DNA from 3 places in the Rhodococcus sp. 06-1460-1B genome. Region 3 is predicted to be linked to each of the others. Evidence: riboswitches for the same ligand, from Rfam matches in the RefSeq annotation. Region 3 holds a riboswitch; each other region holds the start of a gene.
What was found. A riboswitch is a leader RNA that binds a small molecule or an ion and turns the genes downstream of it on or off. The one in region 3 is predicted to bind S-adenosylmethionine.
Positions count from the first base shown of each region.

Region 1: linked by a shared signal. The riboswitch ahead of CH268_RS15360 (aminotransferase class V-fold PLP-dependent enzyme) and the one ahead of CH268_RS14605 (aminotransferase class V-fold PLP-dependent enzyme) in region 3 are both predicted to bind S-adenosylmethionine.
Region 2: linked by a shared signal. The riboswitch ahead of CH268_RS26420 (bifunctional o-acetylhomoserine/o-acetylserine sulfhydrylase) and the one ahead of CH268_RS14605 (aminotransferase class V-fold PLP-dependent enzyme) in region 3 are both predicted to bind S-adenosylmethionine.

Region 1 covers NZ_NOYS01000026.1:189,725-191,984, forward strand. The annotation lists gene CH268_RS15355 (Pls/PosA family non-ribosomal peptide synthetase) at 1-958, opposite strand, end outside; SAM riboswitch class IV at 1,154-1,269, shown strand; gene CH268_RS15360 (aminotransferase class V-fold PLP-dependent enzyme) at 1,324-2,260, shown strand, end outside.
Region 2 covers NZ_NOYS01000043.1:270,275-272,534, reverse strand. The annotation lists gene CH268_RS26425 (MFS transporter) at 1-631, opposite strand, end outside; SAM riboswitch class IV at 1,003-1,125, shown strand; gene CH268_RS26420 (bifunctional o-acetylhomoserine/o-acetylserine sulfhydrylase) at 1,280-2,260, shown strand, end outside.
Region 3 covers NZ_NOYS01000026.1:29,364-31,623, forward strand. The annotation lists gene CH268_RS14605 (aminotransferase class V-fold PLP-dependent enzyme) at 1-808, opposite strand, end outside; SAM riboswitch class IV at 863-978, opposite strand; gene CH268_RS14610 (Pls/PosA family non-ribosomal peptide synthetase) at 1,174-2,260, shown strand, end outside.

The sequences.
Region 1 (2,260 bases), 160 kb from region 3:
CGACGACCGTCGCCTCGGTGGGACCGTACGTGTTCCAGACCTCGCGGCCCTCGACGGCGAGCCGCTCGGCCAGCTCCGGCGGGCAGGCCTCGCCGCCGAAGATGAGCAGCCGCACCGCTTCCAGCGCTACTGCGGGCCACAGCGACGCGAGCGTGGGCACCGTCGAAACGACACTGATGTCGCGGGAGACGAGCCACGGCCCCAGATCGAAACCGGACCGCACCAACGACCGCGGCGCGGGCACCAGACAGGCACCGTGCCGCCACGCCAGCCACATCTCCTCGCAGGAGGCGTCGAATGCCACCGACAGACCGGCGAGCACTCGGTCGCCCGGACCCAGCGGATCCTTCTGCAAAAACATGCGGGCCTCGGCGTCGACGAACGCCGCGGCGTTACGGTGGCTGACTGCAACACCTTTGGGGGTTCCGGTCGAACCCGAGGTGAAGATCACCCACGCGTCGTCCTCGGGTGTGGGCAGCTCGGGCACCGGAGTACCGGCACCCAGTTCGGGCGCATTCTGTTTCGGCGCGGTGCCGGCAGCGATTCCGCCCGCAGTGACGATGGCCGTCACCTGCGCCTCACCGAAGACCAATTCGGCGCGCTCTTCCGGATCGTCGGCGTCGACGGGTACGTACGCAGCCCCGACGTCGAGGATCGACAGAATCGCGACATAGAGCGAGAAGGACCCCGACGGCATCCTGATGCCGACGCGGTCGCCGCGCCGGACACCGGCGTCGGCGAGCCACTGGGCGCCCTCAGCGATGTCGTCCAGCAGTTCGGCGTAGCTGACCGACACCGTCCCGTCGTCGATCGCGGGTGCATCCGGGAAGCGATCGGCGGTCTCCTGCAGTACGTCGATCAGTGTGCGGGCCGGCGGGGCAAGGGGCGAGCGGAGAAACGCGGCCGGAGCAGGTGCGATATCCGTGCTCGAACCCGGCAGATCGTTCTCTTGGTGCACAGGCAACCGGGTGTCCTTCTCGTTCGTTGGCAGATGACTCTTGTGGTGCTGGGGAAAGCAGCGCCGTTGGTTATCTCACGTTCTGTTTGCCAGCAGGTGAACGAGCGCGCCTTCCCACCGCGGAAATCCTACTGCTGTGTCGGAGCGATCCCCGGCTTGACAAAACCGTGGCGGGTTTGCCAGTGTCTTGACCACGGTCACGAGTACCAGCATCGAGCCCCGGCTTGCTGGTCGGCAACCCTCCTTCGCGGTGGGGTGCTCCGGGTGACGACCAGGCTGACACCGAACAATCGGTGCGGCAAGCGCGGACTCGTTCACGAATATCTTCCGTTGCGGGTCCCTCGAACGTGAGGGCTTGATCTGTCATGACGTCTGTACTTTCCCGTCCCTGCACCCCTTTTGCCCCTGTTTCCGGCACGGAGTTGCAGGTTCCGTTGGTTCACGGCGGCACGTGCACCTACGCCAATTTCGATTACGCGGCCAGCGCGCCTGCGCTGTCCGCAGTGACCGATCGGATCGCGGAGTTGCTGCCGTTCTATTCGAGCGTGCACCGCGGGGCCGGCTACGCGTCTCGGGTGTGCACCGCGGCGTACGAGAAGGCGCGTGAGACCGTGGCTGAATTCGTTGGTGCACAGACGAATTCAGTGGTCGTGTTCACACGCAACACCACCGATTCGCTCAATCTGTTGGCCGCGTGCGTGCCGGGGGATACCGTGGTGCTCGATATCGAACACCACGCCAACCTCTTGCCGTGGCGCAATCGCCGAGTGGTGGTCGCGGCATCGACGCTGGCCGAAACGCTCGCCCGGCTCGACTCCGAACTGGCTGCGAAACCTGCTGCGCTACTGGCCATCACGGGTGCATCGAACGTCACCGGCGAAGTGCTCCCCATCGAGCAACTGGCCGATCTCGCGCATCGCCACGGTGCCCGGATCGTCGTCGACGGCGCACAGCTCGTTCCGCACCGTCGAGTGGACATCGCCGCACTCGGTGTGGACTATCTGGCGTTCTCCGGTCACAAGCTCTACGCCCCGTTCGGCGCGGGTGTGCTTGTGGGAAGCCGTGATTGGCTCGACGCGGGCGAGCCCCACCTGGCCGGCGGCGGTGCCGTGCGCAGTGTGACGATCGAGCACACCGACTGGGCTCCCGCACCGCAGCGTCACGAGGCGGGAACGCCCAACGTGCTCGGAGTCGCCGCGCTGGCGGCGGCGTGCGAGGCCATCGCGTCGTTCGACGAGGATGCCGCGACGGCGCACGAGCGGGAATTGTCCACCCGATTGCGGGACGGGTTGGCCGCACTGA
Region 2 (2,260 bases), on a different contig from region 3:
TGCCGCCGAATCCGACGATGCCGACGAACAGGGTCATCCACACCTGGCCACGGCGGAGGGCACCGAGCTCGGTGATCGGGCTGGTGGTCGGCATGGCGTCGAGTCGCGGCATCCACAGGACGAGTGCACTGACGGTGAGCAACCCGATCACGGCGACGAGGGCGAATGCGCTTCGCCACCCGAGGGCCTGGCCGATCCAGGTCGCCACCGGTACACCGACGACGTTCGCCACCGATAGACCCATCATCACCATCGCGACGGCCTTGGCTCGTTTGCCCGGCTCAGCGAGGTGCGCCGCCACCAGTGCGGCAACGCCGAAATACGCGCCGTGCGGCAGACCGGCCACGAACCGGGAGGCCACCAACTCGTTGAAACTCGGCGCGAAGACCGTCCCGAGATTGCCGAGAGTGAACGCCACCATCAGCGCCAGCAACAACATGCGCCGAGGAACACGCGCCGCAAGAGCGGCGATTGTCGGCGCACCGACGACGACGCCGAGCGCGTAGGCGGAGATCATGTGGCCGGCCGACGGCTCCGATATTCCCATCGTCGTCGCGATGTCCGGGAGCAGGCCCATCGACGCGAATTCGGTGGTGCCGATGCCGAAGCCGCCGATGGACAGGGCCAGCATGGCGAGCCTGCGGCGGGTCGAGTGCGGTCGATGGCCGACGCTCAACCCACTCGACACCTTGCCGCGCACGGCGCTGACGTTTCTGGCGAGAGCGGAATCGGTGACAGTCACAGCAGAACAACCTTCGTAAGCAATCGGATTACAGAGCGGGCCAGGGGCTGGTGGATCGACGACCTGGTAAATCGACGACCTGGTGGATCGATTCAGTACAGCCCGACCGGACGGCACAACGTTCGTCGTGTTCATTGTCTTCCCCGAGGCGACTCGTTTTCGAGTCGTCGGGCGGTGATTGTCCTCACCAGAGCATCTGCTCGAGGGTCGTGAGCGCCCTCGTTCCCCCGAGACACCCGTACCCGCTAAGATTCCTGCCAGGTCATGAGTGCCAGCATCGAGCCCCGGCTTGCTGGCCGGCAACCCTCCAACCGCGGTGGGGTGCCCCGGGTGAACGACCAGGCCGATGCAACACATCCGTGTCGTATCGACAAGCGCGGGTCCGCTCCGAAGCGGACCCACTGATCTTCGGTCCCCACGGGCCGAGGCATGTCAGGAGGTTCTCATGTGTTGCTGTACCGATACGCCCCGTAACGCTCGAGTTCTCGAGCTTCATTCGACAGAAAACACGTCTGAGAAAACGGAGTATCACCAGCCATGACCGATTCGACCCCCGACGTCGTCGACGCCACCGGAGCACCCACCGAGGATCCGTTCACCGATCCCGCAGCCGACTGGAGCTTCGAGACCAAGCAGATCCATTCGGGTCAGACACCGGACGGCACCACCAGGGCTCGTGCGTTGCCCATCTACCAGACCACCTCGTACACGTTCGACAACACCGATCACGCGGCCGCACTGTTCGGCCTGGCGGAACCGGGCAACATCTACACCCGCATCATCAACCCCACGCAGGATGTCGTCGAGCAGCGCATCGCCGCTCTCGAAGGGGGCGTCGCAGCGCTTCTGCTCGCGTCGGGCCAGGCAGCAGAAACGTTCGCCATTCTCAATCTCGCCGAGGCGGGCGATCACATCGTCTCGAGCCCGCGGCTCTACGGCGGCACGTACAACCTGTTCCATTACACGCTTCCGAAGCTGGGGATCACCGTCTCGTTCGTCGACGATCCGGACGATCTCGAGCAGTGGCGCGCGGCCATCACACCGTCGACCAAAGCGTTCTACGGTGAGACGATCTCCAACCCGAAGAACGACGTTCTCGATATCCCCGGCATTTCGGCGATCGCCCACGAGAACGGCATTCCGCTGATCGTCGACAACACCGTCGCGACGCCGTACCTGCTGCAGCCGCTGAAGCACGGTGCCGACATCGTGGTGCACTCGGCGACGAAGTACCTCGGCGGTCACGGCACGGCGATCGCGGGCGTCATCGTCGACGGCGGAACGTTCGACTGGACGCAGGGCCGTCACCCCAACTTCACCACCCCGGATCCGAGTTACCACGGTGTCGTCTTCGCCGATCTCGGCGCTCCGGCCTTCGCCCTGAAGGCGCGGGTGCAGTTGTTGCGTGACATCGGGGCTGCTGTGTCACCCTTCAATGCGTTCCTGATCAGCCAGGGCCTCGAGACGTTGAGTCTTCGAATCGAGCGGCACGTGGCGAACGCGCAGAAGGTGGCCGCC
Region 3 (2,260 bases):
TTCCCGCCTCGTGACGCTGCGGTGCGGGAGCCCAGTCGGTGTGCTCGATCGTCACACTGCGCACGGCACCGCCGCCGGCCAGGTGGGGCTCGCCCGCGTCGAGCCAATCACGGCTTCCCACAAGCACACCCGCGCCGAACGGGGCGTAGAGCTTGTGACCGGAGAACGCCAGATAGTCCACACCGAGTGCGGCGATGTCCACTCGACGGTGCGGAACGAGCTGTGCGCCGTCGACGACGATCCGGGCACCGTGGCGATGCGCGAGATCGGCCAGTTGCTCGATGGGGAGCACTTCGCCGGTGACGTTCGATGCACCCGTGATGGCCAGTAGCGCAGCAGGTTTCGCAGCCAGTTCGGAGTCGAGCCGGGCGAGCGTTTCGGCCAGCGTCGATGCCGCGACCACCACTCGGCGATTGCGCCACGGCAAGAGGTTGGCGTGGTGTTCGATATCGAGCACCACGGTATCCCCCGGCACGCACGCGGCCAACAGATTGAGCGAATCGGTGGTGTTGCGTGTGAACACGACCACTGAATTCGTCTGTGCACCAACGAATTCAGCCACGGTCTCACGCGCCTTCTCGTACGCCGCGGTGCACACCCGAGACGCGTAGCCGGCCCCGCGGTGCACGCTCGAATAGAACGGCAGCAACTCCGCGATCCGATCGGTCACTGCGGACAGCGCAGGCGCGCTGGCCGCGTAATCGAAATTGGCGTAGGTGCACGTGCCGCCGTGAACCAACGGAACCTGCAACTCCGTGCCGGAAACAGGGGCAAAAGGGGTGCAGGGACGGGAAAGTACAGACGTCATGACAGATCAAGCCCTCACGTTCGAGGGACCCGCAACGGAAGATATTCGTGAACGAGTCCGCGCTTGCCGCACCGATTGTTCGGTGTCAGCCTGGTCGTCACCCGGAGCACCCCACCGCGAAGGAGGGTTGCCGACCAGCAAGCCGGGGCTCGATGCTGGTACTCGTGACCGTGGTCAAGACACTGGCAAACCCGCCACGGTTTTGTCAAGCCGGGGATCGCTCCGACACAGCAGTAGGATTTCCGCGGTGGGAAGGCGCGCTCGTTCACCTGCTGGCAAACAGAACGTGAGATAACCAACGGCGCTGCTTTCCCCAGCACCACAAGAGTCATCTGCCAACGAACGAGAAGGACACCCGGTTGCCTGTGCACCAAGAGAACGATCTGCCGGGTTCGAGCACGGATATCGCACCTGCTCCGGCCGCGTTTCTCCGCTCGCCCCTTGCCCCGCCGGCCCGCACACTGATCGACGTACTGCAGGAGACCGCCGATCGCTTCCCGGATGCACCCGCGATCGACGACGGGACGGTGTCGGTCAGCTACGCCGAACTGCTGGACGACATCGCTGAGGGCGCCCAGTGGCTCGCCGACGCCGGTGTCCGGCGCGGCGACCGCGTCGGCATCAGGATGCCGTCGGGGTCCTTCTCGCTCTATGTCGCGATTCTGTCGATCCTCGACGTCGGGGCTGCGTACGTACCCGTCGACGCCGACGATCCGGAAGAGCGCGCCGAATTGGTCTTCGGTGAGGCGCAGGTGACGGCCATCGTCACTGCGGGCGGAATCGCTGCCGGCACCGCGCCGAAACAGAATGCGCCCGAACTGGGTGCCGGTACTCCGGTGCCCGAGCTGCCCACACCCGAGGACGACGCGTGGGTGATCTTCACCTCGGGTTCGACCGGAACCCCCAAAGGTGTTGCAGTCAGCCACCGTAACGCCGCGGCGTTCGTCGACGCCGAGGCCCGCATGTTTTTGCAGAAGGATCCGCTGGGTCCGGGCGACCGAGTGCTCGCCGGTCTGTCGGTGGCATTCGACGCCTCCTGCGAGGAGATGTGGCTGGCGTGGCGGCACGGTGCCTGTCTGGTGCCCGCGCCGCGGTCGTTGGTGCGGTCCGGTTTCGATCTGGGGCCGTGGCTCGTCTCCCGCGACATCAGTGTCGTTTCGACGGTGCCCACGCTCGCGTCGCTGTGGCCCGCAGTAGCGCTGGAAGCGGTGCGGCTGCTCATCTTCGGCGGCGAGGCCTGCCCGCCGGAGCTGGCCGAGCGGCTCGCCGTCGAGGGCCGCGAGGTCTGGAACACGTACGGTCCCACCGAGGCGACGGTCGTCGCCTGTGCGGCGATCATGGACGGCAAGGGCCCTGTCCGGATCGGCCTTCCCCTCGACGGGTGGGACCTGGCTGTGGTCGACGGTTCGGGACTACCCGTGCAGGTGGGTGAGATCGGCGAGCTGGTCATCG